2 regions of the Aquidulcibacter sp. genome follow, and region 1 is predicted to be linked to the other one. Evidence: predicted binding sites of a transcription regulator. Region 1 holds the regulator's gene; the other holds the start of a gene.
The links. Region 1 encodes LexA, which represses DNA repair genes until DNA is damaged. Its sites were predicted from a motif close to ATGTTCNCNANNTGTTCT; they were not measured.
Positions count from the first base shown of each region.

Region 1 (15,041 bases):
CTACAGCTTCACACAGCAAAAGGAAAAAGAATCAGAAAACCTCACCCAACGCGCAGTTCGTCTGGGAGAGGACTATGATCTCGTCACGACTAAGGATACCCGAATACTCACCGATTATCGCTTGTGCCGGGTATTTATCTGGAAGACAACCGAGACCGATTTTGCCAATCAAAGTTGTTATGCCGACCCAGCTTTTCGTCCACTTGAATTACAGAACCGCTTTGCTCTCGTCGATCTCCTGTCGGGCGCAATGGGTAAGGACAAGCAGCCCACTAAGCTCGAAGCTCGGTTTTGGCAAGAACAGGAATTGAGCGTTCAACTAGAAGATTCAAGTCCGTTGACGACCAAAGTCACTTCAGACGGCACCGAGTGGCTGCTTGGGCAACAAGTTGTCGCAAAAATTAGCAAGTCCGGCCTAGTCCTTAATCCTAAAGAGCGTCAGCCTTTCGCCCGTTTCTTGGCGCGCAACCTAACCCTGCACCCACAGGTTCGGCGCGCCATTATGGACAGTGGCATCCTGCCGGCACGGATTGAAGTTACCCGACAAGCAATGGCCGGAGAGACAAGCAAAGACATCCATGTTTTCGCCAATGTCGAGCGCATCACGGGCCCCTATCCACTTCCCGCAAATCTCACGTCAGATTTGTACAAGAAGGCGCAAGAGGAAACCCCGTCCGGACGGATGTGGCGCTCCAGCCTCAAGGCAGCAACGGGCGCAGATAACCTAAACAGACCTACATTGGACGCCTTACTTGAACAGATGAAGTCAGCCAGTGCACGCAAAAGCAGCCTTGAGACGACATTGCTTTTCCTTAAAATCACGCAAGTCTTCGGTGGGGAAATATCGGCAAATCCAACTACGTTTCAGAAGATCAGAGCCGCGATTGTCGCTGTTCAGTCAGACATTGGTGCCGGCGATGCCGAGGCACTTTGGATCGCCAATAAACTCGCTGGCGAGAGGGGGGAAGGCAAGGAACGAGAAGACCTTGCGCGTTACCTTGCCAACGCAAGCGAACTCGACAAACTAGACTTTGGGACCTTCCGCTACCTGACCTTCAGCAATCTGGAAAACATGACGAAAGATTCTGAAAAGTGGGACCCGAAGATCAAGCAAGCCATGCCCGAGAGAGCAGACCGCTTTCGAATCCATATCGCGGCGCAACCATGGGGAAGCAATGCCTATTTCGATTTTGGGAATCAAATCTTTGGCGAGTATGACCCGTGGGAGGCTTGGCAAATATGGGATTTAGGGCGCGCGATTGATCCCGACGCCTCTGATGCTCTGATGGCGAGGATCAAGAGGTTTGAAGGGAATCTACGAAAACAACAGCCCGATAGCTTCTGAGTAAGAAGTCTGGCTCGCCACTCCCTTACAGAAATGCGCTCCGCGCGTTAGGGTATATTCCACCAATGGAATGCACCATGGTCAATCAATTCCCGAGCTTGTTCATGTGGGGGCTTAGCCCAATCACTTGGAACGGTTCAATGCGTCGCTCCGCTTGCCTTGAAGCCGCTGGACGATTGTTTCTGCGCAAGATGGGGTGTCAAGGGGTGCAATCGGCTTCGCCGACGCGCGAAGCGCGCCCCTTGACGCCCCAGCTTGCGCGCTCAAACTCGAACACGGCCTTTGCGAAGGCATAGCCTGCGGCAAAGGCTGTCTAAGTAGAAAAGGCTAAAACCGAGACCAATGTTTATGGAGTGGTGCAGTCCCAGTGGACTGCACCCTACCTGACTGCGAATGTCCGCTTCCGAGCAACCGCCAACCCACCCCAAATGGCAACCTTTGGCGCAAAGCCGCCCCAAAGCCTAACTTGGAAATAGATGATTACCCATGTAGGGCAGCGTATGGCGGTCTTAAGAGCCGGACCTATGTCGACGGTTCTGCGCAGGGAACATTTCTCGAAGGTGGTTGCCCGCCAAATTGGCCAACCAGTGACCGCCTTACAGTGCCCCCTATTCCCTCGCGCCTGTACGTACCCCAGATGTCACCCAATCGGCACCGTGCTGATCACCAGAAGGAAACTCATATGCTTATCGATCAGCTCAAGTGGCGCTATGCAACCAAGAAAATGGACCCGAGCAAAAAAGTCGCTGAAGACAAGATTGCGGCGATCCTTGAAGCCATTCGTCTCACGCCAACTTCGAGCGGTTTGCAGCCTTACGAAGTGATCCTCGTCACCAATCCAGAAGTCCGTGCTCAGATTCAGGCCGCCGCTTGGAACCAAGCTCAAATCACTGAGGGCTCCCACCTGTTGGTTTTTGCAGCCTGGGACAATTATACCGCTGACCGCATCAACCACATGTTTGACCTGACCAATGCAATCCGCGGGTTTAAAAACGAAGGCTGGGAAAATTATCGCAACATGCTGCTGGCGACTTATCCACAGCGCGATGCGGAAACCAATTATCAGCATGCCGCCCGTCAGGCCTATATTGGCGTCGGTGTGGCAATGGTTGCGGCTGCCGAAGCTAAAGTGGATGCCACCCCCATGGAAGGCTTTGACCCAACAGCTGTCGACAAGATTTTGGGCCTCAGCGAACGTGGTCTGCGCAGCGTGGTCATCATCCCGCTTGGCTATCGCCAAGAAGAAGGCGATTGGCTGGTAAACCTGACGAAAGTGCGCCGTCCTACGGCTGATTTCGTGACGGAGGTCCGCTAAAAACAGCCAATTATTTACCCATAAGTAATGGCGATATTAACCGAACATTAAGGTTAGAATCATATTAACTGGTGCTGTCTTCTTTGGAAGACACCCCACCATACCCGATCTTAACGGGGGGCCCGCAACGGCTCCCCGCTTTTTTTGGGCGCTGTGGTTTAAGGAGCCTTAGGTGTCATGATCTGCAGCTTGCTGCATTCAATCGGCATCAAAGGCTTGCACGATCCGAAGGTGGCGGTATAAGGCGCGCCTTCAAGTGTTCCCCGATAGCTCAGTTGGTAGAGCAAGCGACTGTTAATCGCTTTGTCGTAGGTTCGAGCCCTACTCGGGGAGCCACTTTCCTCCACTCCCAAAATTGCAACACTGAATTCTACCAAGACCCGTCATGCGTCTAGGCTGGCTCTGCATTCATGCGGGCCTGCATTTCCCACAATTCGGCATAGACCGCGCCCTTGGCCAAAAGCGCGTCATGGGTGCCTCGCTCTGCGACTTGGCCGTCAGCCAGCACAATGATCTCGTCTGCATCTGCGACCGTCGACAGGCGGTGGGCAACCACAAGGGTCGTCCGGCCCTTGGCGGCATCCTCTAGGGCCTCGCGCACTTCGGCTTCAGTGACCGAATCGAGGCTGGAGGTGGCTTCATCGAGTACGAGGATCGGTGGGTTCTTCAACAAAGCGCGGGCAATGCCGACGCGCTGACGCTCGCCACCCGACAGCTTTAAGCCACGCTCCCCCACTTTGGTTGCCAGTCCCATGGGTGCGGCCGCGATCAAGCCCTCTAGGCGGGCCATTTTGGCAGCCTGTTCAATTTCTTCTTGTGGGGCATCTGGGCGGCCGTAGGCGATATTATAGGCCAAGGTGTCGTTGAACAGGACAACGTCCTGCGGCACGAGGCCGATGGCCGCACGGACACTTTCTTGGGTCACATCGCGCAAGTCTTGGCCATCAATGCGCACGGCACCAGCTTGGGGGTCATAGAAGCGGAACAGCAAGCGCACAATGGTAGACTTACCCGAACCAGACGGGCCGACAATCGCCACCGTCTTGCCCGTGGGGATGGTGAAGGACACGTCGGACAGGCCCGCGTGACGGCCATCATGCACAAAGGCGACGCGATCAAATTGCACCTCACCTTTACTGACATTCAAGGCGGGCGCGGCTGGCTTGTCAGCAATATCGGGCACTTCATCGAGCAGTGCATACATGGCTTCCATATCGATGGAGCTTTGTTTGATCTCGCGCCAAGCAAAGCCCAAGATATTCAGCGGCCCATAGAGGTTCAGCATCACCAATGTGACGGCGGCAATATCCCCTGCCCCCATCGTCCCGCGTGAGATCGCATAGCCGGCAGCCGCCACCATCGCCGCAAGGCCTAAGTTCTGGATAAAGCCTTGCGCGGCATTGAGGCCCTGTAAGGTGGCGTTCGATTGAACCGAAGCACGGGCATAGGTTCGCACCGCTTGATTGTAGCGCTCCGTCTCGCGCGCTTCGGCGGCAAAAGCTTTGACGGTCTCGAAATTCATCAAGGAATCGACCGCCCGACCTGTTGCTTCGCTATCGGCATCATTCATGTCGCGACGATATTGCAGGCGCCATTCCGTGATCGCCAAGGTGATGATCGTATAAACCACGACGGTCGATGCCGCGATCAAGGCAAAGAACCAACCATAGCGCACCCCGAGAACAACGGCTGCCATGACGAGCTCAATCAAGGTTGGTCCGATGTTGAAGGCGACAAAGCGGGTTAGAAAATCGATGGCGCGAACCCCGCGCTCAATCGTGCGCCACACCGCCCCCGTTCGCTTGGACTGATGAAATCGGATCCCAAGGGCATGTACATGGCCAAAGACGGCAACCCCTGCCCGCCTTTGGGCTTCCTCGCTAACGGGCTGGAAAATGGTGTCGCGCAATTGCGGCGCGCCAGAGCCCAAAAAGCGCATCAAGGCCCAAGCGCCAATCGCCATCAGAAACACGCTGTCCCAAGACGGATTGCTGCCGCTCGTGAGGCCATTGACGGCATCGGCGAGCACAAGAGGCGCCCCGACGATGAAAACCTTTGAAATCAGGGTCAGCCCCAATGCCAACCCGACGCGCACGCGTAGCTCGGTTGTATCAAGTCCACCGATCAATCGAACCAAGCGCGACAACGCACGACCGATGGGTGAAATCTCATTGGCTGCGTCGGCAGCGGTGCGTTCGCCTTTTCTCATAAAGAGCACATAGGCAATGTTGCGTCCGATTGAACAGCCCAAATGCGTTTGCTGGCAAGGCTTGATGCACAATTGTCAGGAAACATGCATATAGCCCACGCAAAATCATGTGTCGCACCAACCGAGTCGCGTGCATGTGTCAGAACGGCTTAAGGAGCAGGGCATGAGCAAACTGAAATCTGTCTGTGTCTATTGTGGTTCTTCCAACCTTGTGGACCCAGCTTACCTTGAGCTTGCCACCCAGATGGGCCAAGCAATCGCCAAGCGCGGCATTCGGCTCGTCTATGGCGGCGGCAATGTCGGTCTGATGGGGGCCTCCTCGCGGGCAGCCCATGAAGCCGGTGGCGAAGTCTTGGGGATCATGCCGCACTTTTTGACCAAGTGGGAAAAGCCCAATCCAGCTTTTGAAACGCGGATGGTGGAGACCATGCACGAGCGTAAATGGGGCCTGTTTGCAGAATCCGACGCTTTCATCGTTCTGCCCGGCGGCATAGGCACCCTGGAAGAAGTGGTTGAGACCCTGTCGTGGCAACGCCTCGAACTGCACCGCAAGCCCGTGGTGTTCGTTGGGCGCACATTCTGGCAGCCCTTTGTCGATCTGATTGAGGCAACCATTGTCACCAAATTCACGCCCGAGGCGTTCCGCAATTCCTTCTTTTGCGTGGACACACCAGAAGAAGCGTTGGATGGTTTAGCCGCCGCTCAAAGCAAGGCTTAACGCCCCTCTTACCGCAGTCGAAATCCGCCGCTTTTGGACGTCGCCAGAACATGGCGCGCCGGCCTTCGCGTGCGTGCTCAGCCACGGCCAAACTATCCCGCGAAAATCAGAAATACGCCAAAGTAAATTTGAGTATATTTTTCCTACATTGCGATTAAAGTTTGCAGCAAATAAATTTAAAATTTTATATTATACATTTCTGAGGGGAAATTAGCGAATTTTTAACGTGTAAGTCATTGAATTTACGATTATTTTAATCGTTAACTGTAATTGAATATTTATTTCGAATTTGATTCGTTTTATTCTTTGTACGGCAACAAAGTAAACACATTACTTTTTGGTATAAAGGCCAAGTCAACTCTTAAGATGCCCGCCTTTGCGGGGTGATTGAAAAGGGTGATCTGGAACAAAGCCAAGCGATCGTTCTAGGGCCATGAATGGCTCGCCTGAGGTCGAAAGGGGTGTGTGAACTTGGGAGCATGAGCACCAGCCGCAAAGCAGCTGGAGAATGAGGCTGTGGGTTGATGAAAATGGAAAATTTTACCTTCAAGCTAAGTGAGGTTGACGGCCCTGAGGGTAGCGCCTTGGCGTCCCAAATTGCCACCCCTGAAGGTGGACTGTATTTCGACAACCAAATCCGACGCTACCTCAAGGCCGCTGTGCGTCGAAACGATGCGAAGGCGCGCAATAACCGAACCCTTGCGAGCGTCCTGCAAGAATGGACCGAGGTGGGTTATCTGAAAGGGCAAGTGTCCAGCATCGCCAATCGGGCCGGTATGTCGACAGCAACCCTTTACCGAGACTTCCCCGACAAATCATTTCTGTTCCGCCAGGCCCTCCAATTTGGGCAGGCAATCCTGATTGAAGCGGTTTCGACCTATCCTTCGCACCCAAACCCGATCCGGGACTTGACGGGCATGCTGTGTAACCACGCCGAGACACTCGCCCATCCCGCCCCCCAGCAAATGTTACTGGCTCAACGCCTGATGCTGCTGGAGCCTGATTTGCAAAGCGCTGTCAGTGCGATTGCCGCCGAAAATCATGAAAAGCTCAAACAGGTCTGGTACGCAAAAATCCAAGCGCTGGTCGATAGCGGCTGGATCAAACTCGACCATATGGAATGGCAACGCTGTCGCTTGGTTGGCGCACTGGAAGCGCGGACTTTTGGCTGGTTTATGATGGGCCATGCGCCGCGTAGCCCGGCCATTAGCTGGGAGCACGATGCACACCAAGTCGTCCTGGATTTCTTCCGGCTCTATGGCACTGCGAAATTCGATGAACATCGCCGCCTCTATAATTGGGATTGGGGGCTGGTGTGACCACCTCGCAAGAGCCTAAGGATGTTGATGAATTCATTCTGCAACAGCTTGAACTTATGCTTTCACAAAAGGGCAATCGCTTAGATGCGACCAACCGTAAGCAACGCATTGCGGCGGCAGTTCATTTTGAAACGCTCTCCAAAAACTACACGCAACTCAGTGTGCCGGCCGTGGCAAAGCGCGCCGGCGTATCAACGGCGACGCTCTATCGGCTGTTTCCAGACGATAATTCGCTCTATGAGGCGGGCTACAATTTGGGTCTACAACAATATCTGGCTTGGCTATCCTATGATTTCGTCCATCCAAATCCACTCATGCGGTTAGCGACGTTATTGGATCGGCGCATTCAATGTTGGACGCGACCAAAGGCGATGGAAGCGCTGTCGCCGCTTTATTACATGATCTGCGACCGCGACCCGAAGCTGAGTGAGCGCGCCACGCCGGGCTTGAAGCTTTCGTCAGACTTCTGGCTTGGACAATTTAACAAGCTGAAGGCAGAGGGCTATCTCGACGCTGAGCCAGACTGGAACCTGATCGAGATCTTTTGGGGGCCAATCGAAAGCCTTCACTTCTATCCCATAGTTCTGACGGATGTGCCTTATGTGTCGCAGACATCTCGGTTCGAAGATTGCTGGCGGACGGTAGACGATTTTCTGACGCTCTATGGAACGCCTCATTTTCAGGCAAGTCGGAAAAAATTTAACTGGGATGCCGATTTGGCGGCATTTCGAACCACAAAGTCAGTATAAGGAACTTGCGATGATCAGCCTTTATCTTTCTACTCAACTCAATCGATTGTTGAACCATCTGGCCGGGCGGACAGAGGAAGCGCTCAAACGAGGCTAGGAATGAATGCTCCCTTTCCCCGTGCAGAACAGCACCGCTGTTTCGAGCAACAGATTCGCACCCAATTGGCGGTGCGGGTGCGCCGTCATGATGATGGCACGCGCTCTTATCTGATCCTTGCGGCTGTCCTACAGGAATGGGCGGAAGTCGGCCTCTTAAGCGCCCAAATGACAACCATTGCAGCCCGCGCCAAGGTTTCAACCGCGACGCTTTATCGCCTTTTCCCCAATCGCGATGACATGCATCTGGAAGCCCTAGCGTTAGGCCAACAATTGCTGGTCGAGGCGATGAAGAAGTGTGCAGTCCACCCCAATTCGGTGCGCGCACTCTTTGACCTTGCACATTATGTCACCGCAATTTTGCAAGAGCCCTATTTCAAGCAATTCTCTCTCAGCCAAACTTTTCTCGTGCGGATGGATTCCCCCGTCAAGGAACAAGCAAGCATTATCGCGGTGGCAGGCAATAGCGCTATCAAAAAATTCTGGCGCGACCGCATAGAGGCCTTGATTGCAGACGGCTTTGTTCGCGATGACTCACGCACTCACATGATTTTCCGCCTCATCGGCCCGATTGAGGCCAGGACTTTGCATTGGTATCAAAGCGGTCGCGGCACCTACCAGCCTGAAAAGAGCTGGCCCGTAGAGATCAATCGTATTGTTGAAGCATTTTTCGATATTTATGGGACGCAAAAGTATCATACTGCACGCAAGTCACTAGCTTGGGACTCGGAGAGCTTTGCCGCTGTCAATCCTCAGGGGATGACTGGTTCAGCGACGGCTGCAGATACGGTGATACCAGCCAAACGCCTCCTTCATCTCGATGCGCTTGAGCGCTCGGTTGCAGAGGGTCCGCTGCCTACCGACTTCATCGCCTTTGTTGAAGCGCAGCTCCAACAAATGCTGACACATACGAGCCATCGGCTCGACACGAGCGATCGCTATTTACGAATCGTCGCCGCGACCTTGTATGAAAATTATCTTTTCGGCTTTGAACAAATCAGCATGGCGGGCGTTGCAAAGCGCGCCGGCGTGTCGACTAAAACCCTCTATCAGACATTCCCCGATGACTTGAGACTCTATCAAGAGGCCCATAGTTTGGGTTTAGCTTTCTTCAGCGCTTGGGTGTCCCGCGATGTAGCTAACGCCAATCCTTTGAAGCGCGTTAGCGACTTCCTCAAAATCGCCGTCGACACTTATTTGGACCCCCGCAGCCTGCAGGTCAGCTCAATCCAATTTGGCCTGCTGGCCGATCAAGGGCGCGAGACAAAGCTTCACACCTCAAATTTCATCAAAAGCTATATTTTCGCCTTTTGGTCTCGTCGATTTAGTCGCCTAAAGGCGGAAGGCTACCTCCAAGGCGAGATTGACTGGGCCATGATCCACGCCCTTTATGGCCCCATCCAGAGCCTGTCTTGGGGGCACAAAAGCAACCTCGGAGCTACGCCTAAGCCCGAAGGCAACTGGGCCGAGGCCTGCTGGCAAGTCGCCGAAGACTTCTTCGTCATTTATGGCACCCCGCAATTCCACGCCAAACGAAAGGCATTGGGCTGGGACGCGGCCGAGGAGCCAGAACCCGACACCAACTCATCCAATGAAGTCATGGCTGTGGTTCGGACAAATGAAATTTAGATATCGCTTGGCGAGAACACGGAGCTAGGCATTTGTGGGATTTGTGGAACAAACTTCACGCATGAAAAACAACGGTTTCTAGGCGCTAAAACGATGGACATTCGCACCAAGCCCGCACCAAGGCGGTTGAAATTTGACGAGAGAATACAAGCGCTTTTGCTACCCCATGCCAAGCGCCAAGATGATATCACGCGCAAACAACGCATTTGCGCAAGCCAATTGATAGAGTGGGTCAGTTTTGGACTGGCCGCCACAAATATGGCACGAATTGCGGAACGGGCAGGCGTTTCAACGGCTACACTTTATCGTCTGTACCCTGACCGAAATTATCTGACGGTTGATGCTCTGAAACTCGGCAACAAGGTTCTTCTCGAGACCATTCAGGAAGCGCCGCGCCATCCCCACCCTTTCCGCGATTTGGTAGAGATTGTCGACCACCTCTTAGCGATCTACCGAGAGTCCAGCGTGCTCATGCTCTGGCACACGCAAGCTTTCACCCTACAAAGTGAGACAGAAATATTTGCTGACGTCCAAAATAATTCAGCCTTATTCATTCAAGAACTACAAGAATTCTTTTTCAATATAATTGATCGGTTAGTTGCGGACGGATTTATTCAAGATAACAATCGATTGAGCATGTTCTTACGAATTCAGGGAGCGATTGAAGACAGGACGGTTGAATGGCAGGGGCGATATAAAGTGCCGTTTCAACCCGTCGTCAGTTGGTCTGAAGAGGCAGTGAAAATCGCCGAAGAGTTCTTCATTGTCCATGGCACAGCTAAGTTTAGAGCCTTGCGGCAGCAGGGCCAAGTTGCTTGGTTGGATGGTAAAAGCCTGCAGAAAAAAGCGCTGGAACCGGTTGATGAAAAAAGGCTTCAGGCGTCGATTGATCGCCAACTCCCCTTTTTGAGAGACGTCGAAGCGTCGTTACGTGCCAAGCCAAGGCCTGCGACGTCGGACGCATTCATCTGGCAAGAATTAGAGAGATTCATGCCCAAAAGCGGCAATAGGTTAGACGCCAGCAATCGGCGCAGCCGCATTGTGGCTTCCGCCATTGTGGTCAATTATTCGCAAGGCTTCCAAAACGTTAATATGGCAGCAGTGGCCAAGCAGGCGGGTGTTTCGACGGCCACTCTCTATCGTCTTTATCCCGATGACAGAGCCCTTTACGAGGCCGCGCATGGGCTAGGGACCAGTTTTTATATGGCGTGGCTGGCACAGGAATCCACGTCCCCAAACCCCCTTGTGCAATTTTGCGAATACACCTCGATTTCAATTGAAACTTTCCTTGACCCGCGCGTCAAAAACGCCATCTCGATGGGGGCATTCACCAATGCGCTGCAGCAATTGGACGAACATCTCAGCATCGGCGACTTGATTGTTATTTATACGAATATGCTTTGGCGAAAGCGCTTCGCGAGACTCTTGGAGGAAGGCTTCATTGACCAACCGCCGAGTTGGGACATGCTGCACGCGCTGCAAGGCACGACCTCGGCCATTATCGGCCTCTATCTGAGGCACGGCATCCAGCTTCAACCAAATGGGTCATGGTTCGCCGAATGCCGGACTGTCGTCGACGACTTCTTCCAGATCTATGGCACCCCTCATTTCCATGCGATGCGCAAGAAAATGAGGTGGGATGACGCTTTAGAAGCCCATCGTGCCAAGTCGCCTTAAGAAGCTTTGCCCGCCAAACGGCTTGCCGCCCGCTCTGGGCCGATCAGCATAAAGATCAACTTCATTTCTGGCCCATGCTCTTGCCCTGTCAGCGCCTTGCGCAAGGGCATGAACAGGCCCTTGCCTTTCGCACCAGTTGCCGCCTTCACCGCCTCGGTAAAGCCTGACCAAGAGGTCTCATCATAGGGTCCAGCTGGCAAAAGGCCCGCCGCCGTGGCGATAAAGTCTGGCTCGTCAATTTGCGGCTCAATCGGGCCTTGGACGACACGTGCCCAGAGCGCCACATCATCAAACTTCGCGAGATTACCGCGCACCGCCAGCCAAAAGGCTTCCCCCAGATCGCACTCAATCGCGGCAAGGCGCGGCTGGATCGCCGCATAGTCCGCATGCTGCAGCAATTGCGCATCCAAACGGCGGACATCTTCAGGGTCGAAGCGGGCTGGTGCACGGCCGATCTTGCCAAAGTCAAAACCCGCCACCAGAGCGTCCAAATTATCAACCGCCTCAACCGGGTCAGAGGTGCCGATCCGCGCCATCAAGGACAGGACCGCCAAGGGCGCTACCCCCTGCTCACGAAGGCTTTCAACCGACAGCGAACCGATACGCTTCGACAAGGTCTCGCCATCGGCCCCCACCAAAAGCGGGAAATGGCCGAATTCAGGTCGGGAGCCGCCGGTCAAGGCTTCAAAAATCTCAGCTTGAGCGCCCGTATTGGTCACATGGTCTTCACCCCGGATCACATGCGTCACGCCCAAATCCACATCGTCCACGACCGATGGCAGCGTATAGAGATAAGCGCCATCTTCGCGGATCAACACGGGGTCAGACATAGAGGCCGTATCCACCGTTTGCTCGCCGCGGATCAAATCTTGCCAAGCAACCCGCTTGCCCGAGAGCTTAAAGCGCCAATGGGGCTTGCGCCCTTCGGCTTCAAAGGCGGCCTTTTCAGCGTCCGTCAGGGCAAGGGCCGCGCGGTCATACACCGGGGGCAATTTACGCGACAAAGCGATCTTACGCTTGCGGTCTAATTCTTCGGACGTCTCATAACAGGGATAGAGGAGGCCTGCCGCGATCAGCCGATCCCGCGCCTTGTCATACACGTCAAAGCGGGCCGATTGGCGCGCCTCTTCATCCCAGGTCAGGCCCAGCCATGTCAGGTCCGTCCGGATCCCGTCTTCATAGGCTTGGGTGGAGCGCGCCGTATCGGTGTCGTCAATGCGCAACAAGAAGGTGCCGCCATGTTGGCGCACAAACAACCAATTGCGCAATGCGGTGATCACATTGCCGACGTGGAGCTTGCCGGTGGGAGAAGGTGCAAATCTGACTTTCATGTTTCTTTCCTATCAGGGGTGACTTAGCAGTCATGGCCCCGACAGGCGAGAGGGGCATGTGCAGGTCAACCGTGCTTTGGCTGCGGAAAAATTTGCAGCGGACTATAGACGTAAAAACGGAACAGAGTTAGAACATCGCTGCTTTGTTCGTGCATCGTTCACGGTGCCATCGGATTTATAGGGGCCAAGCGTACACGCGCGCCACGAGATAGGGGGAATTGATGCTGACGTCCAAACAACGAGAGCTTTTGCTATTCATTCATGAGCGTCTCAAGGAAACAGGTGTCTCGCCGTCCTTTGACGAAATGAAGGATGCGTTGGACTTGGCATCGAAGTCGGGCATTCACCGCCTGATCACCGCTCTGGAAGAGCGTGGCTTTTTACGGCGTCTGGCGCACCGGGCACGGGCCTTGGAAGTGTTGAAACTGCCCGATAGCGCCACAACCGCCGCCCCACCCAAGGGCCGCCAGCCCTTTACGCCACTGGTCGTGGGCTCCACGCCCGCAAGTGCCGCACCACCTTCACCACCACGGGCAGCCAATGACATTGCGGTTCTGGGTCGGATTGCCGCCGGTGTGCCCATCGCGGCCATTCAGCATGAGATCGACCGGATTGCAGCCCCTGACCAACTAGACCCTGCCCTGCACTTTGCCTTGGAAGTCAAAGGCGATTCCATGATTGATGCTGGCATTCTCGAAGGTGACTTTGTCATCATCCGCCGCACCGATGACGCCCAATCAGGCGATATCGTGGTCGCTTTGGTTGATGATGAAGAAGCAACCCTGAAGCGCTTGCGCCGCCGCGGCCAGTCTATCGCTTTGGAAGCCGCCAACCCCCGTTATGAGACCCGCATCTTCGGGCCAGATCGCGTGAAGGTTCAAGGCGTGCTGGCGGGGCTTTATCGGCGGTACTAGGCGCTGTTGCTGGGCTGGCTTTGGGCGGCGCACCGGGCAACCAGCCTGCGGCGGACAACAAAAAAAACACGCACCCAAACTGTGGAGTTCAAATGATGTCTCGTATCTGCTATGTTGAATTACCCGCAGCCGACTTGCCCGCAACGCGCGCCTTTTATGGCGATGCGTTCGGCCTTGCCTTGACCGACTATGGCCCCAGCTATTCCTGCACGACAAATGGTGACGTCGACCTCGGCCTACAGGGGGACTTAAGCGAGGCCACTACCGCACCACTGGCCGTCATCGCCGTCGATGATTTGGAGGCTTGCCTTGAGGCGGTGACCCAGGCGGGTGGCGTTATCACCAAACCGCTATTTGCCTTTCCAGGTGGTCGCCGCTTTCACTTCCGCGATCCAAGCGGCAACGAGCTTGCCGCCCTGAAGGCAGACTGAAAGCAAGCCTCACCTCCTCGGTGTTGAGGGCCCTGCAGCTTCTTTCCACGAGCCAGCCCTGGCCGCAGGCTTTGCCTTTGCAAAGGCATAGTTCGAGTTTGTGTGTGAAAGGTGGGTGGGTGTGATGGACCGCGCAACACGAGTTGCGCTTGCCGCTGCGTACACATGCGCAGCTTCTGCTGCGCGGTCCTTTCGGCGCGCCATTTCGCAATAACAATTGTCGGGTGGCTTCAAGATGAGCAGAGCGACGCTTTGAGCCGTACCAAGTTATTTCAGGGAATACCTAAGCCCATTTTAGCGCTACCTTGGACCGCGCAACAAAAGTTGCGCATGCCACCGCGTCGACAGGCGCAGCCCTTGCTGCGCGGTCCTTGGCTAAGGTCCCCTAAAACTCCGCCACCAAATCCACGCCGGATGCGCTTTTCAAAGCCCGGCGTGCGGCGACATCGATGGGGAAGCGGCCGGGGGCTTGGATTTCGACTTCGCGGCCATCGGCCAGTTCGACGACGACGCGCAATTCGCCAAAGCTGGATGAGGTGGCACCGCGCAAGGTCTCGGTCACACGAGCTAATTCTTCGATTGGCGCACCGCGCGCTAGGAACACTTTAATCCCCGCACAGCCCGACATATCGGTTTGATCCAACAGCTCAATCTTTTCAGCCGATAGTTTCAAATCGCCATCGCGCAGGCGCGCCTTGGCCCGGAAGCTGACCGAGGTTCCGGGGTCGAGATAATCGCGCGCCTCGTTGAGGGTTTCGGGCATAATCATGACTTCAAACTCGCCCGTGGGATCGCTCAACGTCACCCAGGCAAACTTGCCGCCATCGCGCGCCGGGCGTTCCTTGCGCGCCCGCACGACACCGGCCATGCGGAAAATCGCGTCTGATCCCTGCATTTTGGAGTGAATTTCAGAGAAGAAGACCGTCTGCCTACGCCGCAAAGCCTCAATCAAATCATCCAATGGATGGCCCGACAGGAACAGGCCAAGGGCGGCAAACTCATTATCCAAGCGCTCTTGCGCGGACCAAGGTTTAACGCTGGGCAAGGGTGCGCGCGGCGGAGGTGCGGAATCGCCAAACAGGCTCGTCTGGGCGCTTTGGCGATCCGAGGCAGCCGCATTGGCATGGGCCACCAATTGATCGGACGAAGCAAACACCAAAGCACGATTGGGCTCGATCGAATCAAAGGCCCCGGCCTTGGACAAAGTCTCCCAAGTCCGCCTACCCAGCACGCGCGGATCGACCCGCTCGGCCAGATCATGCAGGGATTTGAACTTGCCGCCTGCTTGGCGGATCTCCACCACTTGGG
Region 1 covers NZ_JBMLTR010000009.1:26,199-41,239, forward strand. Annotated here, with positions in the region: gene ACOVRA_RS01460 (hypothetical protein) at 1-1,345, shown strand, start outside; gene ACOVRA_RS01465 (NAD(P)H-dependent oxidoreductase) at 2,028-2,660, shown strand; tRNA gene ACOVRA_RS01470 (tRNA-Asn) at 2,921-2,996, shown strand; gene ACOVRA_RS01475 (ABCB family ABC transporter ATP-binding protein/permease) at 3,052-4,869, opposite strand; gene ACOVRA_RS01480 (TIGR00730 family Rossman fold protein) at 5,033-5,587, shown strand; gene ACOVRA_RS01485 (TetR/AcrR family transcriptional regulator) at 6,112-6,906, shown strand; gene ACOVRA_RS01490 (TetR/AcrR family transcriptional regulator) at 6,903-7,655, shown strand; gene ACOVRA_RS01495 (TetR/AcrR family transcriptional regulator) at 7,755-9,380, shown strand; partial or broken gene ACOVRA_RS01500 (TetR family transcriptional regulator) at 9,474-9,689, shown strand; gene ACOVRA_RS01505 (TetR/AcrR family transcriptional regulator) at 9,852-11,057, shown strand; gene gltX (glutamate--tRNA ligase) at 11,054-12,388, opposite strand; gene lexA (transcriptional repressor LexA) at 12,610-13,302, shown strand; gene ACOVRA_RS01520 (VOC family protein) at 13,395-13,733, shown strand; gene dnaE (DNA polymerase III subunit alpha) at 14,119-15,041, opposite strand, start outside.

Region 2 (15,041 bases), on a different contig from region 1:
TTTCGCCAGTCGCGTGATCGAGTTGGAAGATGGCCGTTTGGTCTCTGACACGGCGGAGCCCAAGCCATGAGACTTTTGCGCTTTTTCGGCACTGTTTGGGGCTGGCTGATCATCGCCTTGATCACAGCCCTCTGGGCTCTCACGATCCTCACTGCCCGTGAAAATGAGCGGACTGATTTCAACCTGCGGGTCTGGAACGGAGTCGAAGCGAGCCAGAAGGCTAACCCCTAAGCTTTAGCTTCCCCTTCTGCTTCTTGGGCCATACGTGCGGCTTGGGCGAGGCGGCGTTCTTCGTGTTTGAGCAGGGTCTCTTTGAGATAGCGACCAGTCCAAGAGCCCTTGACCAAGGCCACCTCTTCCGGCGTACCTTCGGCCACGATCAAGCCGCCGCCATCGCCGCCTTCGGGACCCAAATCAATTAGCCAATCGGCGGTTTTGATCACGTCCAAATTATGCTCAATCACCAAGACGCTATTGCCTTGATCCACCAATTCCTGCAGCACTTCCAACAGCTTACGCGTGTCTTCAAAGTGCAGGCCAGTCGTGGGTTCATCGAGAATATAGAGCGTTCGCCCGGTTGCGCGGCGCGATAATTCCTTGGACAATTTTACCCGTTGGGCTTCCCCACCTGAGAGGGTGGTCGCCTGCTGACCGACCTTCACATAGCCGAGGCCCACCCGTACCAAAGTCTCCATCTTATCGCGAATGGAGGGGACCGCTTGGAAGAAGCCAGCAGCTTCCTCCACCGTCATATCCAGCACTTGGGCAATGGATTTATTGCGATAGGTGACTTCCAAAGTCTCGCGATTATAGCGTTGGCCATGGCAGACGTCGCAAGTGACATAGACGTCGGGCAAGAAGTGCATTTCGATCTTTTGCACGCCATCGCCTTGGCAGGCTTCACAGCGCCCACCTTTGACGTTGAAGCTGAAGCGGCCGGGGCCATAGCCGCGTGCTTTTGACTCTGGTAGGGCAGCAAACCAGTCGCGGATCGGACCAAATGCCCCCGTATAGGTGGCAGGATTAGACCGTGGCGTGCGGCCAATCGGGCTCTGGTCGATATCAATCACCTTGTCGAGATGGTGAAGGCCTTCCAGCGCCTTATGCGGCCCGGGCACTTCATTCGCCCCGTTCAGACGACGGGCAAGGGCTTTGTAGAGCGTCTCAAGAATGAGGGTCGATTTGCCCCCGCCGGACACGCCGGTGACGCAAGTGAAGATGCCCAGCGGGATATCGACCGAGACATTTTTCAGATTATTGCCTGTCGCCCCTTCAATCCGAAGGAACTTCTTAGGATTGCGGCGGCGGCGCTTTGGCGGGATGGGGATGGCCTTTTCACCGCGCAGATAGGCCCCCGTCAGGCTGCCCTTGGTCGCTTCAATATCGGCCGGCTTGCCTTGGGCGACCACTTGGCCGCCATGGATACCGGCGAGCGGCCCCATATCCAGCACATGGTCAGCCGTCAGAATGGCTTCCTCATCATGCTCGACCACGATGACGCTATTGCCGAGGTCACGCAGGCCTTTGAGCGAAGTCAGGAGGCGGGTGTTATCGCGCTGATGCAGGCCAATGCTGGGCTCGTCCAAGACATAGAGCACGCCCGTCAGCCCAGAGCCGATTTGGCTGGCCAATCGAATCCGCTGGCTCTCGCCGCCCGACAGCGTCGCTGAACCCCGGTGGAGCGTCAGATAGTCCAAGCCAACATCAACCAGAAAGCGCAAGCGCTCCTTGATCTCTTTCAACACGCGGGTGGCGATTTCCAATTCCTTGGGCGTCAGGCGGCCTTCTAAATCGACAAACCAGTCACGCGCACCCCGGATCGAACGAGAAGACACGACTGAAATATCTTCGCCGCCGACACGCACCGCAAGGGCCTCAGGCTTGAGGCGCTTACCCTCACAGGTCGGGCATTTCTGCGCTGATTGATAGCGGCCCAATTCCTCGCGCGACCAAGCCGAATCCGTTTCACGCCAGCGCCGTTCCAGATTGGGGATCACGCCTTCAAACGTCTTGGTGGTTTCATAGCGGCGCGCGCCATCATCATAGACGAATTTGACCTTCTCCGTCCCCGAGCCATAGAGCACGAGCTTCTGAAAGCTCTCAGGCAGTTTTGTCCAAGGTGTTGTCAGGGCGACTTCGGCATGGCGGGCAAGGGCTTGCAAAGTCTGGGTGTAAAGTGGTGAAGCCCCCTTGGCCCAGGGTGCAATCACGCCGTCATTCAAGGTCTTGCTTGAATCCGGGACCACCAACTCTTGGTCGAATTTAAGCTGCACGCCAAGACCATCACACGTGGGGCAGGCCCCAAACGGATTGTTGAAGGAGAAAAGACGCGGCTCGATCTCCGGGATGGTAAAACCCGATACGGGGCAGGCGAATTTGGCCGAAAATAGCATCCGCTTTGCCGCACCTTTTTCGTCCTTTTCATCGGCAAATTCGGCTAAGGCAATCCCATCGGCTAAGCGCAAACAGGTCTCAAAGCCTTCGGCTAGGCGCTGTTCAATGCCAGCGCGAACAGCGATGCGGTCAACAACCACATCAATGTCGTGCTTCAGTTTCTTGTCGAGATCAGGGGCATTTTCCAGCTCATAATACTCACCATTGATTTTGGCGCGTACAAAGCCTTGCTTGATCCAGCTTTTGAACTCGGTCTTAAACTCACCCTTTCGGCCGCGCACCACGGGGGCCAACAAGAACAAGCGCGTGCCCTCTGGCAGGACTTTGATCTTATCCACCATTTGGCTGACCGTCTGGCTTTCGATCGGCAGGCCGGTTGCTGGCGAATAGGGCACGCCAATGCGCGCCCAAAGCAAGCGCATATAGTCGTATATCTCAGTCACCGTGCCGACGGTGGAGCGTGGGTTTTTCGAGGTCGTCTTCTGCTCAATCGAGATGGCTGGCGACAAGCCCTCAATTGAATCCATGTCCGGCTTTTGCATCAGCTCGAGGAACTGGCGCGCATAGGCCGACAGGCTTTCGACATAGCGCCTTTGGCCTTCGGCATAGATGGTATCAAAGGCGAGCGAGCTTTTGCCCGACCCAGATAGGCCTGTGATGACCACCAACTCACCGCGAGGGATCTCAACCGTGAAATTCTTCAAATTGTGTTCGCGCGCGCCGCGCACACGGATAACAGGCGATTCAGACATGTGTGACCTTGATTACGCAAACCTCAGAGCCACAAGCCCCAAAGCCAAAACAATGTCGCCCTGATTAGCGCGTGCGAACCAGCTTGACGAATAGAACATTATGTGAACATCTTACGCTTGTCCACGGCATGCACAGTTTTACATGCTTATCCACAAGGCGAGGCGGTTTGAGTGTCGCCCCTCTCTTCTGGTTTGGACATGAGACCTGTAGCGTCAGTTTCAAATGGATACGATGCCAAGACGCGACAGGATGAGTCGCCAACGGCAAAAAAGACGGAGTTAGGGCAATGGCGGGCAGCGTGAACAAAGTGATCTTGGTTGGAAACTTGGGGCGCGATCCTGAGATTAAGTCCTTTCCGTCCGGGGATCGCATCGCAGAGTTTTCGGTCGCAACCAGTGAGCGCTGGAACGATAAAGCCACCGGCGAGAAGAAAGAAAAGACCGAATGGCACCGTGTCGTCGTGCGTAACGACAATCTGGTGAAGGTCGTCGAGAATTACGTCAAAAAAGGCAGCAAGGTCTATGTTGAGGGCCAGTTGCAGACCCGTGAATGGACTGATCAGGCCGGCCAAAAGCGTTATTCGACTGAAGTGGTCATTGGCCGGTTCAAAGGCGAAATCACCATTCTGGATGGTCGTTCCGGTGGCGGCGACATGGTCGAAGACCGCTCTGAAGGTGGGTTTGGCGGTGGCCGTTCAATGGGCGGCAATGGCGGTGGCTTTGGCGGGGGATCTTCGGCACCTCGCGCGGTTCAAGGCGAGAAGCGCTCCTTTGCGGCCGACCTTGAGGACGATATCCCGTTCTGATCCCATGCAGCGCAAATCGCGAGTGGCTTAGGCTTAGGCTTTCGTCTTTGCCTTGCCGCTGCCTGTGTGTTCGTTTGCCTCACAGGCCTCCAGTGTCGCATCTATACCTTTGAGCAAGGCCTCAGGTGTGACGGGCTTCGCGATATGGAAGTCACAGCCAGCCCAAAAGGACTGGGTGATGTGTTCTTTCATCGCATTGGCGCTTACCATGGCGATTGGCGTGCGTTGCAAGCCTTTGCTGCGTTCAATCTCGCGGATCTGTTTGGTCGCTGACAGACCATCCATAACCGGCATTTGCATGTCCATCAGCACAAGATCAAAGTGTGCATTTTGCCACATCTCAACGGCTTCCTGGCCGTTTTGGGCGATGGTCAGTGCGATGCCGTGGGGCTCAAGGATCATCGCAATCACGCGTTGATTGACTGGATGATCTTCGGCCAACAAGATGGAACGGCTGGCGGTATGCGGCAGGACGGCGGTCGGCGTGGTGCTTGCCCCTGCTCGCTCAGTGCGGGCAAACGCTTCGGGATGGACCCGTGGCAAAGGCAAGATAACGGAGAAGAGGCTACCAATCCCGGCTTCGGAGGTTACGAGGAATTGGCCGCCCATCATGTCGGTCAAGGTGCGGCAGATCGACAGGCCGAGACCTGTGCCACCAAAATTCTTGGTAATGGAGGCGTCTGCTTGTTCAAACCGTGCAAACAGGCGTTGTTTCGTTTGCTCGTCAAAGCCAATGCCTGTGTCTTTCACGCTGATCATGACTTCGCATGACCCATCCGCTTTGTCTGTAGCTGCGATACTGATGTCGATTTGACCTTTTTGGGTGAACTTCACCGCATTTGAGGCCAAGTTCGAAACAATCTGTTTCACGCGTATGCCATCGCCCTCAAACAAGCCTTCGGTACCGGGACCAAATCGGAGATAGAAGCCTAAGCCTTTTTCTTCAGCCCGTATGCCCATGACTTGGGCTGTCGCCTCAATGGTTTCGCGCAGGTCAAACGGTTCAGGTTGCAGGGTGAATTTGCCCGCTTCAATCTTCGAGACATCAAGAATATCGGACAAAAGAAGCTCAAGCGTTTCGCCAGACGACTGAATGAGGTCGACCATTTCGCGCTGGGACTGCGTGAGTTCGGTGCGTGACAAGGCACCAACCACACCAATGACGCCATTTAAGGGGGTGCGGATTTCATGGCTCATATTGGCCAAGAAGCTACTCTTGGCGCGATTGGCGGCTTCGGCCTGCTCGCGAGCGGCCAAGAGTTCCGTTTCGGTGCGTTTACGCTCGGTGATGTCGTAAAGGATGCTGACAAAGCGTGCGCCTTCGGTGCGCGTGGCCGGTAAGGGCACAACCGTCGCGTCGACCCAGAATTCTGAACCATCCTTGGCGCGATTGCACACTTCCCCCCGCCAAGATTGACCCGCATTGATCGTGTCGCGCATGCCCTGGAAATAGGATGGATCATGCTTACCAGACTGAACGGACTGATAGCTTTGCCCGATCAATTCTTCGCGGCTATAGCCACTGATCTCGCAATAGCGGTCATTGACGAACTCGATGCGACCAAATTGGTCAGCGACTGAGATGATGGAATGTTCGTCTAGGGCAGATTGATAGGCATTGAGATTGGCCAAGGCATCATCAGCGCGACGTTGGGCTTCGACCAGATCGGTAACCTCGGTTTCAATCGCTTGAAATCCTTCAAGTTGGTTCTGGTCATCATGGAGCGGCTGGATGTCGAGATTAACCCAATAATTGCGGCCGGTTTTGCTGCGGTTCAAAAGTGTGGCGCTAGCCGCTTCACCGCGATTGAGGGCACGGATCAATTGGGCGACTTGTTCCGCATCAGCTTCTGGAGCAAGGGTCAATTGGCTCGGCTTTTTGCCAATAACTTCTTCGCGGCTATAGCCCGTTAGCGCAAGATAGGCGTCATTCGCCCAAATGATTTCGCGCTTCTGATTGGTCCGCACCACGGGGTTGCGCGCTAATTCGGCAAAGCGTGCAAACTCTCGATAGCGGATCTTTTCTTTTTGGACGATCTCGCGATCTTGTCGCCAAAGTTCGAATATCAAAATGAAAGCAATGCCAACCAGGATAATCGTGACCAGAAACCCTGTCTGGATACGCGCTTTGGCGGATTGAATATCGGCGGAACCAGAATCCAAGGCCTTTTTGATTTCACGTGTATAAGTGGCTTTTTGATCGGCATAATCTTGCGACGATAGAATTTTGAGGGCGTCTTCTTTTTTGCCGTCGGCCACCAAAGCAAAGGACAGGCGTTCAAGATCGATGAGCTTGGTATTGGCCAGATCAACTTCGCCGAGGCTTTCTTTCACGCCCAAGGGGCCGATGGAGGTGGCTTTGACAATGGCTGCTTCCAGGCGGGGGGTATTGTCTTCGTAACGCTTTGCCCATTTCGGGTCGGCTGTCGTCGCATGCATGAGCGCAGACATGGTCAACACTTCGTCGAGACGATTGATCTCGCCGGTAGCTTCGGTGAACAAAATCTGTCGCGTATTGATATCGCGATAGGAGGCAAACTGCCACGACGAAGCCGCTGCTAGAAGCAGGATTGCAAACGTCACAGTCAGTAACCTGGGGAGCGATTTCATGCAGCCATCCTAAACAGATGGACTGTTTATAGACTGAATGGTGTTTCTGTTGAGTTAAATTGCCGATTTTAGCCGATTACCTTGGTTTTAGTTGTTTGTGCATGTGGGATATCCTCGTTTCGGTTCTACGTCATTATCGGACATGCCCGCAAAAAGGCATCAGATTTCCGACTCGACTCACTGGCTTCTTCGTGATTAGAACAAATCAAGAACATAAAGAGCAGAAAGGTGTGTGAGTTCCAGCCATGAGACCGGATTTGACCGCTTTGCGTACCCAGATACGGGCTATTGAGACCGAGGGCCGTCCGGCCTTGAGCTGTTTGCCAACAGGTGCAGACGGGTTGGACGTAGCTTTGGGGGGTGGATTGGCTTTGGGCGCTGTGACCGAAGTGGTTCCAGCTGCTTTCATGGATGAACCTGCAAGCTTGCACTTTGCTTTTGCCTGTTTGGCCAAGGCGCTGCAGCAGCGCTCGGGCGATCTGGTGGTGATTGAAGATGCCAGTCGCGGGCAGGGGTGGGGGCCTGCTTGGGGGCAGCTTTATGGGCCGGGTTTGCAGAAGCTTGGCGTGTGCCCATCGCGAATTTTGTTGGTGCGTGCTCCGGATGTGAAGGGTTTTCATGCCTGTCTGGAGGATGCGGCGCGAACCTTTGGATTGGCCGGTGTTTTGGCTCTGTCTGGCCCTAAAGCAGGCTTTAGCCTTGCCGGCGCACGGCGGGTCCAATTGGCGGCAGAGCAGGCCCATAGTTTTGTTCTGGCTGTCCAAGGGCTGCGCACCTCTGCTTTTGCGCCAGCACGCGCGCGACTGGTTGTCGCCAGTCGACCGTGCCGCCCTGTGCCCTTGGGGACGGCTTTGCCGGGGCTTGGACCCCCCGCTTGGAGACTTCACCTCGAACGCGCCCGCAATGGTGCGCGTCCACAATCCTTTGATTTGGAGTATGATGATGCGACGCATAGCCTGTATCAGCCTGCCACGCTGGCCAACCGATCGCCTCAGCCGCAACGCCTCTCTGCTTAAGGGCGATGGGACACGTTTCTCGCGCGCTAAGCCGTGCGCCACGGTTGCGCGTAGTGCCGGGGGAATTCGCCTCATTGCCCTCAATCGTGCCGCGCAAGAGGCAGGTCTATCCTCTGGCATGATGTTGGCCGGGGCGAAGGCCTTGGTGCCAGATGTTTGTGTCGCCGATAGTGACCCCGTGGGGGAGGGTGAGGATCTGACCGCTTTGGCACGCTGGGCCATGCGGTGGAGCCCATATTGTGCGCCAGTCAAAGGGCTTGAGGGCACGCATGCGCTTTTCCTCGACATTACCGGCTGCGCCCATTTGTTTGGGGGTGAAGCCGCCATGTTAGCCGATATGGTCATCAAAATGCGGGCTTTGGGCCTGACAGCGCGGGCAGCTTGCGCGGCGACACCGGGGGCGGCCTTTGCTTTGGCGCGCTTTGCGCCAGAGGCGCGCCATGGTTTGAGTGCGCCGGATGGAGCGGCTTTGCGCGCCTTGGTTGGGGCTTTGCCGGTGGAAGCTTTGCGTCTGCCAAGCGGCACGACCACGGGCTTGCGCGCTTTGGGCTTGAAGACCATTGGCCAAGTCGCCACCCAATCGTCGGCGGCTTTAGCCAGACGGTTTGGTATTGATCTGGTGCGCGCTTTGGACCGGGCCCGTGGGCTTGAGGAAGAAGCCATTGACCCGGTTGCGGAGATCATCCCGCGGCGTATCCGCTTGCGCTTGGCCGAACCCTTGATGACCCGCCAAGGCTTGGAGCTGGCAGGGGCGAAGGCTGCAGGAGAAATGTGCACGCTTTTGGACTCCTATAATGAAGGCGCACGCCGCTTGGTTCTCAATCTCTATCGTGTGGATGGGGTCGTCTTACAGCTTGTTGGCGGGTCTGGGCGCGCCCATCGCGACGCGGTTTTGTGGGCGAAGGTCTTGTGCGAACGGATTGAGGCAGAGGCCAATGGCGCTGGGCTTGATTTAGGCTTTGGGGTCGATCTGGTTGAAATTTGTGCGCCCGTGGTGGAAATATTGGAAGGCCAGGTCATGGACTTGGACCCGGTGGCTGCGGCGGCCTTGGCCAGTGCCGATGCGCTCCATCGTTTGGCTGACCGCCTATCCGCCCGCTTAGGCGCTGGACGGGTGACGCGTATGGAGGCGGTGGCCCATTGGGTGCCCGAACAGGCTGTGCGCCAAGTGGCGGTTGCCGATCGACGCCCGCAGGCGAGCCATTTCCCCGAAGCTTTGGCGGCGCGACGCCCCGCTTTGCTGTTAGAACGCGCCGAACCAATTGATGCCATCGCCGAAGTACCAGACGGCCCACCCCGCCTGTTTCGCTGGCGCGCTTTAGCCTTCAAAGTCGCTTGCGCCGAAGGGCCAGAGCGTATTGCCTGTGGCGAGGCCCATGACCGCGACTATTACCGGATTGAGACCAGTGAGGGCCGTCGCTTTTGGCTCTATCGCCAAGGCCTGCCCGGCAAAGTCGATCATCCCAAATGGTATGTGCATGGGAGTGCGGCATGAAGCCCCTTCACTTAATGCTGATCCCATTGAGGTGCGTCCATGCGCATCTTTGAGCCTTTGGCGACAACCAGTTTCTCCTTCCTGAAAGGGGCAAGCCAGCCCGATGAGATGGTGTGGGCGGCCCATGGCCTTGGGCTGCAAGGATTGGGCGTGGCCGATATCAATACCGTCGCCGGTGTGGTGCGGGCCCATGTCGCCGCCAAAGAGGCCGGCATCCGGTTGATCGTTGGTGCGCGCTTGGTTGAGCCCGATGGATTTGAGACCGTCCTTTATCCCAAAGACCGGGCGGCTTGGGGACGCTTGACCCGGTGTCTGACGCGCGGCAACCGCCGCTCGCGCAAGGGCAGTTGCACGCTAGAAAAAGCCGATCTGTTGGAGGCCATGGACGGGGCTTGTGCCATCCTTGTGCCACCCCCCATCCTCACCCAAGCTTGGTTGGATAAAGCCCAGACCCACCTGTCCGACGCACCCTTGACCGCTGACCTTTATGTGGCCGCGACCCGACCTTTTGACGGTACAGACTTTCAACGTCTGGCCGCTCTGGTGAGCCTGGTTCAGGGCACGCGCGCACGCCTGATTGCCACCATGGATGCACTGTTCCACACGCCAGACCGCCGGCTGTTGGCCGATGTCTTGGCCTGTATCCGCACCAAGACGACTTTGGAAGCTGCGGGCTATTTGCGGTTACAAAATAGCGAAAAATGCCTGAAACCCCCTGAAGAAATCATCCGCCTCTTCAAAGGGTTTGAAGATTGTCTTCAGGCGCAAAAGAAACTTTTTGATGCGATCACTTTCTCCCTAGATCAACTGGCCTATGAATATCCCGATGAAGTTGTAGCACGGGGGGAAACCCCGATGGATAGTTTAATTCGATTGAGTGAATTGGGCGCGCAAGGCCGCTATCCTGAGGGTGTGCCAGAGCGGGTGCGGGCGGCCTTGGATCATGAATATGCGCTGATCGCGGAATTGAGTTACGCGCCTTATTTTCTGACCGTTTATGACATTGTCGCCTTTGCGCGCAGCCGGGGCATTGTCTGCCAAGGCCGGGGGTCTGCTGCCAATTCGGTGGTGTGCTATTGCTTAGGGATCACGGCGGTAGATCCCATCCGCGTTGACCTCTTGTTTGAGCGCTTCATCTCAGCAGAGCGGCGCGAACCACCCGATATTGATGTCGACTTTGAGCATGAGCGCCGCGAAGAGGTGATCCAATATATCTATGACAAATTTGGCCGCCATCGGGCGGGTATTGCTGGGGTGGTGATTTCCTATCGTGGCCGCTCTTCCTTGCGCGAGGTTGGCAAAGTCATGGGGTTGAGCGGGGATACACAAGAGGCTTTGGCCAAGTCGGTTTGGGGCTGGGGCCGCGGCGGGGTTGATCCGGCCCTTATTCACAAGATGACAGGTTTGGATATTACGACCCCCGTGATTGCCCAGACCATGATGCTGGCCCGCACCCTGCACGGATTTCCCCGCCATTTGTCTCAGCATGTTGGTGGCTTTGTCATCACACGTGGGCCGCTCGATGAAGTGGTGCCCATTGGCAATGCCGCCATGCCAGACCGGACCTTTGTGGAGTGGGATAAGGATGATTTGGATGCTTTGGGTATTTTGAAGATTGATGTGCTGGCCTTGGGCATGTTGACCTGTGTTGCCCGCGCCTTTGAGTTTTTAGAGCACGACTATGGCGTGCGGCTGGGGCTTGCCGATATTCCAGCTGAAGACCCCGCCGTTTATGATATGATTTGCGCGGCTGATACGGTTGGTGTGTTTCAGATTGAAAGCCGGGCGCAAATGTCCATGCTGCCACGGCTGCGCCCACGCACCTTTTACGATCTGGTGATTGAAGTCGCTATTGTGCGGCCCGGGCCCATTCAAGGCGATATGGTCCATCCTTATTTGCGTCGCCGCCAAGGCCAAGAGAAGGTCACCTTTCCTTCCAAGGCACTGGAAGACGTTTTGGGCAAGACCCTTGGTGTGCCCTTGTTTCAAGAACAAGCCATGCGCATCGCCATTGTTGCGGCAGGCTTCACACCCTCTGAAGCAGACCGTTTACGCCGCGCCATGGCAACTTTTCGCAAAGTCGGCATCATCCATGAATTTGGCAAACGCTTGGTCGATGGCATGGTGGCCAATGGCTATGAGCAAGATTTTGCCGAGCGTTGTTTCCGCCAGATTGAGGGCTTTGGCGAATATGGCTTCCCTGAAAGCCATGCGGCCAGTTTCGCTTTGATTGTTTATGTGTCGGCTTGGCTGAAGAAGCATTGGCCCGAGGTCTTTTTAGCCGCCATTCTCAACGCTCAACCCATGGGCTTTTATGCCTCTGCCCAATTGGTGCGCGATGCCAAGGAGCATGGGGTGGAGGTGCTGCCGCCAGACGTCGGCTTTTCGGATTGGGACACTATGTTGGAAGCGCGTCCGGGGCAGGCCCGTAAAGCCGTGCGCCTAGGGCTGCGGGAGATTAAGGGCTTTAAGGAGGCCGATGCCGCCCGCTTGGTTGCGGCCCGCGCTGGGGGTGCAAGATTCCTCGATGCGGAAGACCTGAAACGGCGCGCGCGCTTAAATGGTCGGGCGATGGATTTGCTGTCTGATGGGGATGCGATGGGCAGCTTGAACTTGGATCGCCGCCAAGCACTTTGGCGTGCCAAAGGCCTAGCTGAACATGCCTTGCCCTTATTTGAGCATGCGAGCGAATATGGCCCAGAAGTGGATCCTGCCCTGCCAGAGATGCCGCTGAGCGAACAGGTCGTGCATGATTACGCCCGTCTGCGCCTCAGTCTCAAAGCCCATCCAGTGTCCTTCTTCCGCGCTGAATTGACCGAGAAGCGCTTTGTGACTTCCCAAGCGCTCAAGACCGCCCCCAATGGCGCGCGCGTTGATATTGCTGGCCTTGTCTTGGTGCGGCAAAAGCCCGGTACGGCTAAAGGCGTCTTGTTTGTGACGCTGGAAGATGAATTTGGCTCTGCCAATGTGATTGTTTGGCCAAAGATTTTTGAGCGGTTCCGGCGTGAGACTTTGGCTGCAAAATTCATGGGCATCAGAGGCAGGCTGCAGCGAGAGCATGGCGTCATCCATGTGATCGCGGACCGAGTCACCAATCTGAACCCCCGTCTGGCAGAATTGTCCGACGGCAGCCAAGGCTTCACCCAAGCACTGGCCCGCGCCGATGAACATCAAAGTCCGCGCGAAGATCCAAAGCTGACTCAAGCCAATAATCGTGCACTCGCCCAACAGCGGACCACCCGCGCCTTCGCCAATAGCCGCGATTTTCACTGAGAGCGGTCCCATGCAACGGAGGAAACACACAGCGCCCCCCTATCGCCACCAAGAAACTCTATCTAAAATTGATAAACTTATTAAATGCACCAGAAGAGTGCAGCACAAACGGAGACGGCGATGACTCAGATTCAAAGCCTAACTGCCGCGGTTTTACTCGAGTTGCGTGCCGCAAGGCGTGAAGGCGACCTCCACCACATCCTCACCACCTATGCCAAGGCTTGCGGCTTTGGCTGGTATCAATTGGCCCCGGGGCCGCACAACCCGATGTTGGATCCAACCAGCCTTTTGAACTTTGGCAATTTTGACCCGACTTGGCGACGCCAATATGCCACAGAGCCCAGTTGTCGGACTGACCCTGCCCGCAATCAGGCCATCCAACGGGCGGGCTCTGTCCAATGGCAACGGGCTTTTGCCTCTGCCCGCAACCCTGAACAGCGCGACTTTGTGCGGGCCTCGCGCGAACAAGGGTTTCGCGATGGCATCACCACGCCCGTCCATGGGCCACAAGGCTGTGTGGCCATCATGATGTTTGCTGCACCTCGACTGCTCCGCCTTGACCCGGATGATGAGGAGGCGCTCAGCCATATTGCCATGGCCTTTTACCAGCGCGTCCGCCGTCTGACGGCTGCCGCCCTGTTTCAACCTGCCGAACCTGCCCATCTGACCAGTCGTGAAATTGAGTGTTTGCATTGGGTTCTGGAAGGCAAAACCAATTGGGAAATCGGGGTGGTGACAGGCGTGACGGCCCGCACAGTCCAGTTTCATTTAGGCAATGCCTCGCGAAAATTGGGTGTCGTCAATCGGGTTCAGGCGGCGGTGCGTGCTTTGTTGCGAGGTGATCTATCGGTCCATCAATTGAGTCATCCCCGTCCTGAGATCAAGTTGGAGGACCCTTATGCCCGCCGACTTCCCAAGCCGGCGACGCATTCACGCCAAAGTAAGACTTCGCAGGCATGTTCCAGCCAATCTACAATCTCGTCGTTCCGTGCATGAGAGGTTTTCGCGTTGACCCAATTTTTGGCCCTTATGATGGTCGCATTGTCGGCGACGTCACCCTTGTCGCCAGATTCACCTACTGGTGCAGAGACTCAATCACCATCTGGCCCTCTCATGCCAGGTCTGAAGAATGCGATTGCGACCCCGGATGGGGCCGTTCCGCTGGATTGGTCCGGGCCCGCAGCGAAGCAACCCGGCGCGGATGCGAATGTGGAAGCCTTTGATCCCACCGCGAGTTTGTTCGGCCCGTCCAATCTGTGCGTTGTGACTCCAGGACAGCCCACCCCCAGCTGCGCAGCAGCGCCAGACCAAGGCCTGAAAGTCACGTCTGACATTTTCAGCGGTGATGTGAACCCAGATTCCACCTGCCAAACCCAAGAGGATGTGCGTATTGGGGCCGACGGCAAGCCGCAACGTGTGTTTGCCACCGTCTGCGGCGACGAAGCGGATTCTTGGACTTATCGCCAACGGGCTGCGGCCGCCAGCAAGGCCAATCCAAGTAGGTCGACCAATCGGGTGATTGGGCCCAATGATTTGGTGCCACAAACGACCCCCTGATCTATTCACCCTAATTTAGCGGTGGGCAGCGGCTTCACCGCATCTGCCCGCTTGCAACCTGCGCCCAGACAGGTTTCAACAAAGCGTGTCGCACGCGCTATCCTCCTCCCGTCCTCTGCCATTTGAGCAGGGCCCGCCGCGCTTTGATGTCGGCCTCGCCCCGATTGAGCCGCAAGCTTGGTTGATGCCCGATGATCAGGCCGATTGGCTTGCGCCTAAAAATGCGCTTATGGATACCGAATCCGACGCGGTTTTTGCTAGCGTAACAGGCTCTATGCCCGGTCAATTAGAGGCGGCACAGCTGGTTGCCACCGCTTGTGGTCAGAGTTTTGATCCAGGTGAGCCTCCCCTGTTTGCCGCCAGCCGGTTGGTTTCCGACGATCTGGTACTGATGGAAATGCGCGAGGGCGCTTGGACCAACACGGCCCTGTGTTTGTGCAGTCCAACCTTTTTCTCGGCTCATGAAGCCATTGGCAAAAGCCTCTTTGCCCTGCATCGACCGGTGCCCGGCGGCGATCCAGGTCTGGGCGGGCGGATTTCTCGTGTCTTCTCCTTATTGCGTGATGAGCTCGTTCTGGAGCGCTTTAATTGGACCGTGCAATGGAGCGACGCGCGTTATACGCCCGACGCCACGCCCTTGCGCGCAGCGGCCACTGCGGCCGCCCTTGATGCGGCAAGGGACGCGCTTCATGTGAGGGTCGAGCGCCAGACCATTCGCAGGCTTCCCCAAACAGGCGCAGTCCTCTTCACCATACGCATCCGACTCTATCGATTGGCAGACCTCCTTGCCGATCAAGCCCTTGCTAGCGCTTTCCAGCAGGCTTGGCATGAGGCAAACCAAGATGTGCGCGCCTATAAGAAGTGGGAGAGTTTAGAACGCCACGTTGCGGCCTTACTTTGTGACTATGCAGGAAATCCCTAACCCTTCTGCGTGTTACGCGTTGCGTCGCAGCGTGCGTTCGCTATTGTGGTCAATCACAGGCGCTTGGCGCGAGTCCTGACTAAATTGGAGCAACAGTTTGTTCGCTCTAGAACCGAGGGTCACTTGAAAGTTTCCAAAACAAACTTGTTCCTGTTAGCGGGTATGGCGGCGAGCTTGGGCAGCCTCGCTTTGGCGCAAACCGCAGGTCAGAAGCAT
Region 2 covers NZ_JBMLTR010000219.1:186,106-201,146, forward strand. Annotated here, with positions in the region: gene ACOVRA_RS16405 (ABC transporter ATP-binding protein) at 1-70, shown strand, start outside; gene ACOVRA_RS16410 (hypothetical protein) at 67-231, shown strand; gene uvrA (excinuclease ABC subunit UvrA) at 228-3,146, opposite strand; gene ssb (single-stranded DNA-binding protein) at 3,434-3,952, shown strand; gene ACOVRA_RS16425 (PAS domain S-box protein) at 3,986-6,562, opposite strand; gene ACOVRA_RS16430 (ImuA family protein) at 6,808-7,578, shown strand; gene ACOVRA_RS16435 (DNA polymerase Y family protein) at 7,499-9,073, shown strand; gene ACOVRA_RS16440 (error-prone DNA polymerase) at 9,113-12,346, shown strand; gene ACOVRA_RS16445 (helix-turn-helix transcriptional regulator) at 12,467-13,342, shown strand; gene ACOVRA_RS16450 (hypothetical protein) at 13,355-13,903, shown strand; gene ACOVRA_RS16455 (heme-dependent oxidative N-demethylase subunit alpha family protein) at 13,989-14,825, shown strand; gene ACOVRA_RS16460 (hypothetical protein) at 14,949-15,041, shown strand, end outside.
Region 2: a site for LexA is predicted at 3,239-3,256, ahead of uvrA (excinuclease ABC subunit UvrA). Genes of this name have one in related genera too.